Variovorax paradoxus: one gene and its partner. The protein of the gene in region 1 binds, or shares a complex with, the protein of each later gene. Links are inferred from orthologs where the notes say so. Each region holds a gene or a part of one and is shown on either strand. Other genes may lie near its edges.

The links.
Region 2: the proteins of tsaB (region 1) and tsaD are in contact, whole or in part, in a solved structure (PDB 4WQ4), measured with the Escherichia coli proteins. The link is inferred for Variovorax paradoxus from one-to-one orthologs.

The regions. Positions count from the first base shown.
Region 1 is NZ_CP091716.1:6,850,352-6,856,382, reverse strand. The notes cover bases 633-3,364. They hold tsaB (tRNA (adenosine(37)-N6)-threonylcarbamoyltransferase complex dimerization subunit type 1 TsaB), read left to right. Parts: upstream 633-1,498; coding sequence 1,499-2,230; downstream 2,231-3,364. Other genes in these bases: L3V85_RS32180 (uracil-DNA glycosylase family protein), read left to right, coding at 2,766-3,364; rimI (ribosomal protein S18-alanine N-acetyltransferase), read left to right, coding at 2,227-2,769; L3V85_RS32195 (DeoR/GlpR family DNA-binding transcription regulator), read left to right, coding at 633-1,387. In the rest of the region: L3V85_RS32200 (GDP-mannose pyrophosphatase), read right to left, coding at 1-539; more of L3V85_RS32195, read left to right, coding at 620-632; more of L3V85_RS32180, read left to right, coding at 3,365-3,608; pyrF (orotidine-5'-phosphate decarboxylase), read left to right, coding at 3,664-4,488; L3V85_RS32170 (helix-turn-helix domain-containing protein), read right to left, coding at 4,495-5,229; L3V85_RS32165 (hypothetical protein), read left to right, coding at 5,372-6,031. UniProt on the Escherichia coli protein: Required for the formation of a threonylcarbamoyl group on adenosine at position 37 (t(6)A37) in tRNAs that read codons beginning with adenine.
Region 2 is NZ_CP091716.1:2,994,665-3,001,518, forward strand. What follows is about bases 1,433-4,258. They hold tsaD (tRNA (adenosine(37)-N6)-threonylcarbamoyltransferase complex transferase subunit TsaD), read left to right. Parts: upstream 1,433-2,229; coding sequence 2,230-3,288; downstream 3,289-4,258. Other genes in these bases: L3V85_RS13890 (nitrate regulatory protein), read right to left, coding at 1,433-2,105; L3V85_RS13900 (alpha/beta hydrolase-fold protein), read right to left, coding at 3,227-3,985; L3V85_RS13905 (Hsp20/alpha crystallin family protein), read right to left, coding at 4,175-4,258. In the rest of the region: L3V85_RS13885 (CmpA/NrtA family ABC transporter substrate-binding protein), read right to left, coding at 1-503; more of L3V85_RS13890, read right to left, coding at 834-1,432; more of L3V85_RS13905, read right to left, coding at 4,259-4,546; L3V85_RS13910 (branched-chain amino acid ABC transporter substrate-binding protein), read left to right, coding at 4,669-5,949; L3V85_RS13915 (pyridoxal phosphate-dependent aminotransferase), read left to right, coding at 5,953-6,854.

The DNA of each region.
Region 1 (6,031 bases):
GTCTTGGCGTCGGCGATGCGGCCGTCGGCCACCATGGCCAGCGCCTCGTCGATGTCCAGTTCCAGCACCTCGATGTCCTCGCCTTCCTCGGCCAGCCCGCCGCCCGCGCCGACGCGCATCGAGGGCTCGTAGGGCGCGACGAAGAAATGCAGCTTCTCGGTCACCGAGCCGGGGCTCATGAAGCTCTCGAAGATCTTGCGCACCTCGCCGAGCCTGTAGCCGAGTTCTTCCTCGACCTCGGCGCGGATGCGCTCTTCTGGCGCCGCGTTGTCGAGCAGGCCGGCGGCGGCCTCGATCAGCAGGTCGTCATGCCCGTTGACGAAGGCCGGGTAGCGGAACTGGCGCACCAGCAGCACCGTGCGCCGCGCGAGGTTGTACGGCAGCAGCGTGGCGCCGTTGCCGCGGTCGTAGGTCTCGCGGTGCATGCGCTGCCACTGGCCGTCGTTGCGCCGCCAGTCGAAGGCGGTGGTGCGCAGGGTGTACCAGTTGTCGGAAAGCAGGGTGACTTCGTGCACCCGGACGCGGTCTTGGAGTGTCATGGGCGGCAAGCATATGTGCATGTTCGTGCAATAACAAGAAAATTCGTGTAGAAAGCATGCAGGCCCGATACCATCGCCCGATGCTCACCAGCCAGCGCAAGCAACACATCCTTTCGGTCCTGCGGCGCGACGGCAATGTCGTCGCCAAGGCGCTCAGCGAAGAACTCGGCCTGTCGGAAGACACGCTGCGCCGCGACCTGCGCGAGATGGCGGCCGAAGGCCTGCTGCAGCGCGTGCACGGCGGCGCCTTGCCGCTCGCGCCGGCCGAGGCCGATTTCGCGGGGCGCCAGCAGCTGGCCTCCGGCGAGAAGGTCGCCATCGGCCGCGCCGCCGCGCGCCTGGTGAAGCCGGGGCAGGTGGTGTTCATCGACGGCGGCACCACCGCCGTGCAGCTCGCGCGCCACCTGCCGCGCAACCTGCAGGCCACGGTGGTCACGCACAGCCCGTCAGTGGCGGTGGAGCTGGTGTCGCATGCCGGCATCGAGGTGGTGCTGATCGGCGGGCGGCTGTTCAAGCACTCGCTCGTGGCCGTGGGCTCGGCGGCGATGGCGGCCATCTCGCGCATCCATGCCGACACCTACTTCATGGGCGTCACCGGCGTGCATGCCGAGGCCGGGCTGACCACCGGCGATGTCGAGGAAGCCGAGATCAAGCGCGCGCTGATGGCCGCGTCGGCCGAGACGGTGGTGCTGGCCTCGTCCGAAAAGCTGGGCGCAGCCTCGGCCTGGGTGGTCAACCCGGTGACCTCGGCCACCACGCTGCTGGTATCGCCGGACGCTCCCGCCAGGGCGCTGGCGCCGCTGCGCCAGGCGGGGCTGGCCGTTCTGCTGAGCGACAAAGCGGGATAACGCAGGGTAGCGACCGGGATTGGCGGCCCCTCGATAATCGGGGCATGCCTCTTTCGCCCCGTTTCTTTCTCCGCCCGCCCGCCGCGGGCGCGGCCCCGGGGTGTCCCGCCAATGTCTAGATTGCTGGCCTTCGACACGAGCACCGAGCACCTGTCGGTCGCGGTGCTGCACGGCGAGCGGCTGCTGGCCCACAACGGCGTGGGCGGCGCGCAGGCCTCGACCACCTTGCTCCCGCTGATCCAGCAGCTGCTGGGCGAAGCCGGACTCGCACTGGCCGAGCTGGACGCCATCGTCTTCGGCCGCGGCCCCGGCTCGTTCACCGGCCTGCGCACCGCCTGCTCGGTGGCCCAGGGGCTGGCTTTCGGCGCCGACGTGCCGCTGCTGCCTGTCGACACCCTGCTGGCCGTGGCCGAGGAAGCGCGCCATGCCTTCGGCGCGCAGCAGGTGGTGGCGGTGCTCGATGCCCGCATGGACCAGCTCTACGCCGCGCGCTACGACTTCTCCGCTGCCGGCCCCCTGGGAAGCTTGGGTGGCGATGACGAGCCCCTGCTGCTGTCGCCCGAGGCCCTCGAAGTACCCGCCGGCTACGCGCTGGCCGGCAACGCCTTCGCCGCCTATGGCCCGCGCCTGGCGCCGGCCGCCGCCCGCCACGAGGCCCTGCCCACCGCCACCGCCATGCTGCGGCTCGCGCCCGCGCTGCTCGCGGCCGGCCGCACCGTCCCGGCGGCACAGGCCTGGCCGCTCTATGTTCGCGATAAAGTGGCGCAGACCACCGAAGAGCGCGCCGCCATCAAGGCGGCCGCCGCATCGGCAGCAGCAGCAGCCCCTTCCAGCCACGCATGAGCGCCGTCCTCCAGCCCGTCGAAGCCCGCCTCGAACCGCTCACCATCGAGCGGATCGACGCTGTCTGCGCGGTGGAGCAGACGGCCTACAGCCACCCCTGGACGCGCGCCAACTTCACCGATTCCATGGCCGTGGGCTATCACTGCCAGTGCCTGCTGGCCCCAGGCGTGGCGCAGGGCGTCACCTCGCCCGTCACCACCCTGGGCGAAACGCTCATCGGCTACTTCGTGGCCATGAAGGGCGTCGACGAGGTACACCTGCTGAACATCACCGTGGCCCCGGCCTTCCAGCGCCAGGGCTGGGCGCCGCTCATGCTCGAAGCGCTGGGCGGCTGGGCACGCGGCGAGGGCGCGCAGTGGCTGTGGCTCGAAGTGCGCCAGAGCAACCAGCGCGCGCTCGACATCTACGTGCGGCAGGGCTTCCGCAGCGTGGGCGTGCGCAAGGGCTACTACCCGGCCCATGACGGTAAGCGCGAGGACGCTGTCGTCATGAGCCTGCGATTGAATGAAACAGGCACCGCCTGGGGAGCCTTGCGATGAACGCGGTGCAGACATTGAAGCTCGACGCGCGCCAGCGCGCGATGCTCGACGAAATGGGCGTGAAGGTCTGGTGGCCCGTGCCCCAGGTGGTGCAAGCCGAGCCCGAACCCGTGCCGGTGCCGGTGCAGGCCGCGCCCGAAACCGCGCCGCCCGAAGACGAATACATCCCGACCGCCGAGGAGCGCATGGAGGCGGAAATGCCCGTTTCCGCGCCACCGCCGCCGCAGCAGCGCGCGCCGGCCCCCCGCCCCGTGGCGGCACCCGCGCCGGTTGCACGCCCCGCTGCAACGCCGGCGTCGATGGGCGCCGCCGTGCTGCTCGAGGCGCCCTGCCGCCTCTATGCCGATGCAGGCGATGCGGCTGCTACCCAAGGCGGCTGGCTGGTCGTCGCCGACATGCCGCCCGAGGCCGACGGCCGTCACGGCGAGCCCTTCGCGGGCGATGCCGGGCGTCTGCTCGACAACATGCTGCGCGCCCTGAAGCTGCACGACGGCAAGACGCCCGTGCACCTCATGCGCACCCACCGCGGCGTGGCCGCCGGCCAGCCCGGCAGCCCGCGCCCGATAGCCGAATCCTTCGGCGAGCACGCCGCGGCGCTCGCGCCCCGCGTGGTGCTGGCGATGGGCCCGCTGGCCGCGCAAAGCTTGATGCAAAGCGGCGATCCGCTGGGCAAGCTGCGCGGTCGCGCGGTGCCCCTGGCCGTGAACGGAGAGCAGGGCGCGGCGGTGGTCGTCGCCACCTATCACCCGGCCTACCTGCTGCGCAACCCGGCCGACAAGGCCCGCGCCTGGGCCGATCTCTGCCTGGCCGCCGAGCAGCACACGCCTGCAGCGGGCTGAGCCCGAAAATCGGGGTCAGGGAGCGGGCGGAAGCGGCCGCCTAAAATCACGGCCCATGACTTTCCTCGACAAGCTGGCCGCCGCACAGCAAAAAAACGGTTCGTTGCTCTGCGTGGGGCTCGATCCCGAGCCAGCCAAATTCCCGGGGCAATTCAAGGGCGACGCCAGCCGAATCTTCGATTTCTGCGCGCGCATCGTCGACGCGACGGCCGACCTGGTCATCGCCTTCAAACCCCAGATCGCCTATTTCGCGGCCCACCGCGCCGAAGCCCAGCTCGAGCAGCTCATGGAGCACATGCGCCGCAACGCGCCCGACGTGCCCGTGATCCTCGACGCCAAGCGCGGCGACATCGGCTCCACCGCCGAGCAGTACGCGCTGGAAGCCTTCGAGCGCTACGGCGCCGACGCCGTCACGCTGTCGCCCTTCATGGGCTTCGACTCGGTGGCGCCGTACCTCAAGCACGAGGGCAAGGGCGCCTTCCTGCTGTGCCGCACCAGCAACCCCGGCGGCTCCGACCTGCAGGGCCAGCGCTTGGCGGACGTGGAGGGCCAGCCCTTCCTGTACGAGCACGTCGCCAGGCTGGCGCAGGGCCCGTGGAACCTCAACGGCCAGCTAGGACTGGTGGTGGGCGCGACCTACCCGGCGGAAATCGAGCGCGTGCGCGAACTCGCGCCGACCGTGCCGCTGCTGATTCCGGGCGTCGGCGCCCAGGGCGGCGATGTCGTCGCCACGGTGCGCGCCGGCTGGCGCGCCGATGCGCCGATCATCGTGAACTCGTCGCGGGCGATTTGCTATGCCTCGTCGGGCGGGGACTTCGCCGAAGCGGCCAAAAATGCGGCGCGCACCACGCGCGACGCACTGGAAGCCGCCAAGCCCTGAGCCCCGTCAGTTCCGGCGCAGGCGGGTGAAGAGCTCGAACTCCCAGTTGCGCATGCCCAGCAGCAGGGTGTAGCCCTCGCGGTCCTTGGCCGACAGCTTCTGGTCGGTCTGGTGCTGCTGCGCGAAGTCCTGCGCCACGCGCTGCAGGCGTTCCAGGAAGGCCGGCGCCAGCGAGCGGCTGATCGAGCCGTGCACCAGCAGCAGGCCTTCGGCCGGGCCGTCGAAGCCGCCGCGGTAGTAGTCGAGCACCACGTTCTCGCGGAAAAACTCCATCACCGGGCCGTGCGGGCGCCAGCGGAAGGTCTTGGCGAGCTTCAGGCGATACCGGTTCAGCGGCCGCAGCTCGATGATGCCGATGCGGTCCAGCTGCGCCAGGCAGCCGATGCACTCGGCCTCGCTGATACGGTAGGCCGCCACGATCTGCTCCAGCGTCCACTGGCTCAGCACGCTGATGGCCACCAGCAGCAGCTTCTTGTCCTTGACCACGGCCTTTTCCTGCTCGTGCGTCAGTTCCTTCAGCAGCGGCTGGGCATCGGCCACGCGGCGCGCCAGTTCGGCGAAATCGATCTTCAGCGCGCGGCAGATGGCGTCGACGCGCGACAGCGGCATGTCGCTCTTGGCCAGCATCCGCTTGACGCTGGATTCGGCCATGTCGAGCGACCGCGCCAGGTCGGCGTAGGTCATGCGCGCACTTTTGAGTTCGTTCTTGAGGGCTTGTACGAGGTCGACGGTGGTGCTCATCGTTCGAGCGTACACGGGCACCGGGAAGTATCGGATGGAGATACCGTCGGGTGTGAATTAGTACCTCGTATCGATTCTCGATGCCTGGGGCGCGTCCGGCGCCTAAATTCCGCGGCTCGTCACCCACCCACCGAGACCCGCCATGCTCATGCCCTCCCTCAGCCGCCGCGAACGCGGCCTGCTTTTCACCCTGGTCCTGCTCACGGCGATCGCCGTCTTCGGCCCGGCGCTGCCGGCGGCCGACGTCGCGATCGCCTCGGTGTTCGCCGACGACCGCGCCTGGCACGGCCTGCCGAACGCGATGGACGTGCTCAGCAACATCCCCTTCGTCGTGGTCGGCCTGTGGGGCCTGTACCGGCTGAACCGCATCGACCGTTCGCACCAGCAGGCGCTCTCGGCCTTTCCGCTGGCGCCGCCGGCCAGCGACCCGCCCGACAACACGCTGGATTGCGCCTGGCTCTTCTTCGCCGGCCTGATCGCCACGGCAGCCGGCTCGGCCTTCTACCACCTGCTGCCCGACGGCCCCCGGCTCGCGGCCGACCGCGCCGGCATGGCGGTGGCCTTCGCGGGGCTGATCGGCGTGGCGGTGTGCGAGCGGGTGAGCCAGCGCGCCGGCTGGCCGGCCGCGTGGTTCGTGCTCACGGCCGGGCTGCTGGCGGCGGAGGTGTTCCAGGAGTCGGGCAACGTCATGCCCTGGGCGCTGGTGCAGTTCGGCGGCATGGCGCTGGTGCTGACGCTGGCGCTGGCCACGCCGATGCGCAATTCGGTCGGCCTCAAGCTGGGCTGGGTGGTCTTCTTCTAC
Region 2 (6,854 bases), 3.9 Mb from region 1 along the record:
GTGGGGAAGGTCTGCGCGAAGGTGTATTCGCGCTTCTCGCTGGCGATGAGCTTGGCGAGCGATGCGGCGTCGACCGCGCCCTTGTCGGAGAGCTTCTTCGACAGCGTGATGGCCTGGCCGTTGTTGTTGAGGGTCATGAGCACGGCCATGTCCTTCCTGGGCCCGCTCAGGCCCAGGTGCATGCCGTAGACCAGGCCGTAGAGCACATGGGCCATGTCGAGGTCGCCGTTGGAGAGCTTGTCGCGCACGCCGGCCCAGCTGGCTTCCTTGCTGGGGACGATCTTCACGCCGTATTTCTTGTCGATGCCCAGCACCGAGGCCATGACCACGCTGGCGCAGTCGGTCAGGGGAATGAAGCCGATCTTGACCTCTTCCTTCTCGGGCTTGTCGGAGCCCTGGGCCCAGACGGCCGCGCGCAGGGCGGGGTCGATGCCCACGGCGCCGATGGCTGCGGCTTGCAGGACGCGGCGTCGGCTGAGGCGGGTTTTGAGCAGGTCGGTCATGGGCGGGGCTCCGGTTGAAGACGAACAAACGAAAAGACAAAAACGAAAAGGCGTCCGCACCGCGCAGGGGCCGCTCGAAAACGAGCCCTTGCGGGATGGGGACGCCTTTGTCCGGTCGGTGGGTGGCACCCGTCGTTGGATGCCGCCTGCCTGAAGACCTTCTGGAGGTCTATGCGCTGGTTGCTTGCAAGCGGTGTGCCAGCCTTTTCGCGCGTCGGCGCGCTATCAGGAAAGTAGCTGCGGTGCCTTGCACGGCGAGGGTGCGGCGCCTTGCGGGCGGTGAATGCGCGGCAGGCACGGTTGTTGTGCACTGCACCAAGTTGAACGCCCTCAGCGCGGCGGGGTGCGCTCCGGCATGGACAGGTAGTCGGCCATGGCCAGCACCGACTCGGCCACCTCGACGAGCCGGCGGCCCTGGTTCATGGCGGTTTCGCGCAGCATCTTGTGCGCCTCCTGCTCGCTCATGCGGCGGTGCGCCATCAGCAGGCCCTTGGCGCGCTCGACGAGCTTGCGTTCGTTGAGCGAGGCGCGCACGGTCTGCAGTTCGTCGCTCATGGCCTGCAGTCGGTGCGACTGCTCCTGAACCATGTCGAGCACCGAACGTTCGAGGTGGCGGCCGAGCTGCGCGGGCGTGGCGGCCTGCGCGTCGGCGTCCGCGTCGTCGAAGAACAGGGCGGCGCCGGTCTGGGGCGCGAGCGTGTCCAGCACCTGCCGGTAGGTCAGCAGCTCGCTGCGGGCCCGCGCGGTCTTGTGGCTGCAAAGCGCGCGCAGGTCGGCCGCGAGGCGGTCTTCGACGGTTCGCATGGCATCGATGCGGCGCGTGCAGCAGTCGAACCAGGCCTGGCCCAGCGCGGCATCGGCGGGCGCGGAGGTGGCGCCCCTGCGGCGCATGCGTTCCAGCTCGGCCATGGTGGCGTCGGACTGGCTCTCGCGCCAGAGCGCGAGCACCGCGTCGCCGGAAAAGTCGATGAACACCTGGAAGCAGCGCTCCTGCGATTCGATCAGGTGCTGCCACTGCAGGCGCCGGGTTTCGTCGCTGCGGCCCATGGCCAGCGCGGCGGCGCCGAAGGCACGCTCCTGGCCGGCGAACTCCTTGCCCTGCATGAAGTTGAACATCGCGACCAGCAGGCGCGAGATTTCAGGATCGGTGGCGCCGTCAGCCGCCTCGAACACCACCGACAGCAGCCCGGCAATGAGCTTGACGAAGGCGGCGGTCGACTGCGAGGGGCGGAGTTCGAGTGCGTCGATGCGGCGGCGCAGGGCGGGCAGGGCGTCCAGGCCCGGGAGCACCCAGGCGATACGGCTGAACAGCCGCGCGCCGTTGCCGGAGCCAAGGCCGCGGTGGTGTTCGGCCTCGAGCTGGTCGAACCCCGCGCGCACTTCCTGCTCGAGCGCCAGGCATTCGGCGATCTGCGGCGCGCGCTGCTCGGCCAGGCGCACGCCATGCGATGCGAGGAACACGTTCGACATGCCGCGCTCGCGCTGCAGCGCGTGCACCAGTCGCCCGATCAGGCCTACCAGCTCGCTGGTGCGCGCGAGCTGGTCCAGCTCGTCGATCTCGCAGCGGCGGGCGGCGATCAGAAAACTCAGTCCGGACTTCATGGTGGGTGCGTGCGCCTGCGGGGCTTTGCACCGGCACTGCAACATCCGTGCCTCGAAGCTCTCAGCTCGCGTGCGTTTGCCCCTTCGCGGGCACCCGCGCCGGGCGCCACCTACACTCGGCGGCATGCTCTTGTTGGGAATCGAATCATCCTGCGATGAAACCGGCGTGGCGCTGGTGGAGTCGCACGGCAACGCGCTGCCGGTGCTGCGCTCGCATGCGCTGCACAGCCAGATCTCCATGCACCAGGCCTACGGCGGCGTGGTGCCCGAACTGGCCAGCCGCGACCACATCCGCCGCGTGCTGCCGCTGACCGAGTCGGTCATGGCCGAGGCCGGCCGCTCGCTCGGCGAAATCGACGTGGTGGCCTACACGCGCGGACCGGGCCTGGCGGGCGCGCTGCTCGTGGGCGCCGGCGTGGCCTGCGCGCTGGGCGTGGCGCTGGGCAAGCCGGTGCTGGGCGTGCATCACCTCGAAGGGCATCTGCTGTCGCCGTTCCTCAGCGCCGATCCGCCGGAGTTTCCGTTCGTGGCGCTGCTGGTGTCGGGCGGCCACACGCAGCTGATGCGGGTGGACGGCGTGGGGCGCTACGAGCTGCTCGGCGAAACCATCGACGACGCGGCCGGCGAAGCCTTCGACAAGAGCGCCAAGCTCATGGGCCTGCCGTACCCCGGCGGCCCGTGGCTCGCAAAGCTGGCCGAAGACGGCAACCCCGCGGCATTCAAGCTGCCGCGTCCGCTGCTGCACAGCGGCGATCTCGATTTTTCTTTCGCAGGACTGAAGACGGCGGTGCTCACGCAGGCCAAGAAGCTCGGCGACCAACTCGAAGCGAACAAGGCCGACCTCGCGGCATCCACGCAGGCGGCCATCGTCGAAGTGCTGTTGAAGAAATCGCTTGCCGCGCTCGACCAGACCGGCCTCAAGCGGCTGGTCGTGGCTGGCGGCGTGGGCGCGAACAAGAATCTGCGCGAGCAACTCAACGCTGCGTGCGCCAGGCGCAAGGTGCGGGTGCACTACCCCGAGCTGCACCTGTGCACCGACAACGGCGCCATGATCGCCATGGCCGCCGCTATGCGCCTGCAATCGGGCCTCTCGCAGGCGACCGAGCGCTATGCCTTCGACGTCAGACCGCGATGGCCAATGGCATCGCTGACTGCCGAGGCGTCGCTGCCGCAGGCTGCATAGCCGGCTGCGACTGGCGCGAGCGGCCGATGGCCGGCAGCGGCAGCACGTCCAGCACGTTGCGCCAGAGCTGGCGCCATTGCGGCCAGTCGTGGCCGCCTTCGGTCGTGAACACGCGGCCCGGCGGCAGCGCGTCGGCCAGCAGCTTGTGGTTGCTGGCAAAGCGGTCTTCGAGGCCGAATCCCAGGTAGAGCGGCGGCAGGTTCTTCGACGGCTGTGCCGCGAGGTATTGCTGGAAGAAGGGCCAGAGCTTGCGGTCGGGTTCCTCGTCGGGCTGCGGCCCGGTGGGCGCCTGCCATGCGCGCAGGCCGCCGGCCTTCTTGATTTCCGCGCCGAGCACGCGGCGCCCGAGGTAGGGCGCCAGCGCCACGATGCCGTCCACCGAGCCGGGCTTGGCCAGCTCGTGGATCAGCGCGCCGAAGCCGCCGATGGAAATGCCCACGAGCCAGATCGCCTTGTAGCCCTTGGCGCGCTGCGGCTCGATGACGTCCGCATGCAGGCGCTCGCTGAGGGTCTGGTCGTAGTAGTAGGACACGTCGGCGTCGACCAGCAAGGCATCGGCCGCGAGGTGGCGTTCCCGCACGGCGCTGATGAAACCTTCGCGCTCGAACTCGTCGGGCTTGAGGTAAGCGCCTGGCAGGAAAACCAGGAGCGTGTCGGATTGTTCGGTGGGGTTTGCAGGTTGAAGGTGAGTTTTCATGGTGCCAGGAGGGGCACCCGATCCGCACCGTCATGATTTTCGATGCGTTTACAAGACGCCCACGAAGAAGAAAGTACTAAGAAAACGTCACATCATGTGACGTTATGCGGCCCTATTGTGAATAGGGAGCATGTTCAAAGTCAAAAGCAACCCTTTGCTGTCACTTTCTTCTTGTGGACATAGGCCGGACTAGTTGATTTGTAAATTCGCGGCCTGGCTCACCGGCACCAGTTTTCCGAGCTTCAGCGTGAGCACGCCGTTCTCGAGCTTGGCCTCGCTGGCGGCCACGTCGATGTCCTGCGGCAGCTCGTAGGCGGCCTTGAACTGGCGCTTGGCTTCGGCCTTGCTGTCGATGCGCAGCACGGCGCCTTCGATGCTGATCGCGAGGTCTTCACGCGAGAAGCCGGGCACGTCGAGCGAGAGGGTCCAGCTCTTGTCGTCCTGCTCCACGAGCGGCGAGCGGCGGGTGCCTGCGAAGGCTTCGCTGGCGAAGCGTTCGAAGGCGCGGTCGTAGGCGCGCGGAGTGAAACGGGCGGTGCGAAGGGGAGGTGCGAAAAACATGAAGAGCTCCTGAATGAACACAATGGGACAAGGAATGTGTGTCCCTTACACTGCGCGGCCGTTCCATCGTGTGAGTGCCGCTTGACACCTCATCTAGGCGCAGCGGCAAGCGTTTCAAGACAATGAATCCCCCCTTTAATTTGCGTCGCGAGACCTTGAAATTCGCGGCGCTGGCGCTATGCGCGAGGCCCTTCGCGGCGCTTGCGCAGACCTCGTCCGCACCCATCCGCCTGGCGCTGATCGAAAGCATGAGCGGCCCCTTCGCCAACACCGGCGAGGCCGTGTTCCGCAATCTGCTGTGGGCCGTGGAGCGCGTGAATGCGCGCGGCGGCGTCAAGCTGCCGGGCGGCGCGCGCATGCTGCAGCTCGACCGCTACGACAGCAAGGGACAGAACGAAGAAGCGCTCTCCGCATTGCGTGCCGCAATGGACGACGGCGCGCGCATCGTGCTGCAGGGCAACTCGTCGGCCACGGCCGCGGCGCTCGTCGATGCCATCGAAAAGAACAACGAGCGCGACGTGTCGCGGCGCGTGGTCTTCCTCAACTACGCGGCGGTCGATCCGGTGCTCACCAACGAGCGCTGCAGCTTCTGGCACTTCCGCTTCGACGCCCATGCCGACATGCGCATGGCCGCGCTGATGGATGTGGTGAAGGACGACGCGGCCCTCAAGCGCGTCTATCTGATCGGGCAGGACTACAGCTTCGGCCAGTCGGTGCTGCGCGAGGCGCGCCGGCAGCTCGGCGCGCAGCGGCCCGACGTGGAGATCGTCGGCGACGAACTGCATCCGATGGGCAAGGTGAAAGACTTCGCGCCCTATGCCACCAAGATCATCGCGAGCGGCGCGCAGGCCGTGGTCACGGGCAACTGGGGCAATGACCTCACGCTGCTCGTGAAGGCGGCGCGCGAGGCCGGGTTCAACGGCACCTTCTATACCTTCTACGGCAATGCGCTTGGCGCGCCGGCCGCCATCGGCGATGCGGGCATCGGCCGCGTCGTCGCGGTCGCCGACTGGCTGCCCAACGTTCAGACGGCGCAGTCCGAGGCGTTCTACCGGGCCTTCCGCACGCGCTTTCCGAAGCCGGCCGAAGACTATGTGCACATGCGACTGGCGCTGATGATCGAAGCGCTTGTACAGGCCGTCGAACGCGCAGGCAACCTCGACACTGTGCAGGTCGCGCGAGCGCTCGAGCAGGCCGACGTGAGCCTCTACGGCCAGCGCGGCCGCATGCGCGCGGCGGACCATCAGTTCCAGCAGCAACTGGTGGTCGGCGTGATGGACCGCAAGGGCAAGCCCGGCGTGCAGTTCGATGTCGAGGGGTCGGGCTACGGCTTTCGCGTGGTCAAGACCATTGCGCCCGAGCGCGCCGAACTGCCGACCTCGTGCAAGATGAAGAGACCTTGATCGATTGATGACAGACAGAGAACAGGACCAACAGACATGCGTGAAGCCATCCACAACCTCGAAGCGTCGAAGATCCGCGAAGTCGCCAACGCCGGCATGGGGCGCGACGACGTGCTGGCCTTCTGGTTCGGCGAAAGCGACGAAGTCACGCCCGAGGTGATCCGCCAAGCCGCCATCGAATCGCTGCAGCGCGGCGAAACTTTCTACGCCCACAACCTCGGCCTGCCGGAGCTGCGCGAAGCCATCGCGCGCTACACCAGCGGGCTGCATCCGGCGGTCGATGCATCGCGCATCGCCGTAACCTCGGGCGGCGTGAGTGCGCTGATGCTGGCCGTTCAGGCGCTGGTCGATGCGGGCGACGAAGTGGTCGCCGTCACGCCTGTGTGGCCCAACCTCACGGCGCAGCCCGCGATCATGGGCGCGCGGGTGCGCACCGTGCCGCTGGTGCCGGTGAACGGGCAGTGGACGCTCGACCTGCCCGCGCTGCGCGCCGCGGTCACTTCGCAGACGAAGCTGCTGATCGTCAACGCGCCCAACAACCCGACGGGCTGGACCATGACGCGCGACGAGCAGCAAGCCGTGCTCGACCATTGCCGCCAGACCGGCACCTGGATCCTGGCCGACGAGGTGTACGAGCGGCTGTACTACGAGCCGACGCCCAACGGCTGCGCGCCGAGCTTCCTCGACATCTCGAAGCCCGACGACCGGCTGGTCGTGACGCACAGCTTTTCGAAGAGCTTCCTCATGACGGGCTGGCGCCTCGGCTGGCTGGTGCTGCCGCCGTCGATGGTGGACGGCATCGGCAAGCTGATCGAATTCAATACCTCTTGTGCCAGCGTGTTCACGCAGCGTGCGGCCATCGCGGCCATCGAGCACACGTCCGAGATCACGCCGCGTGTGGTGGC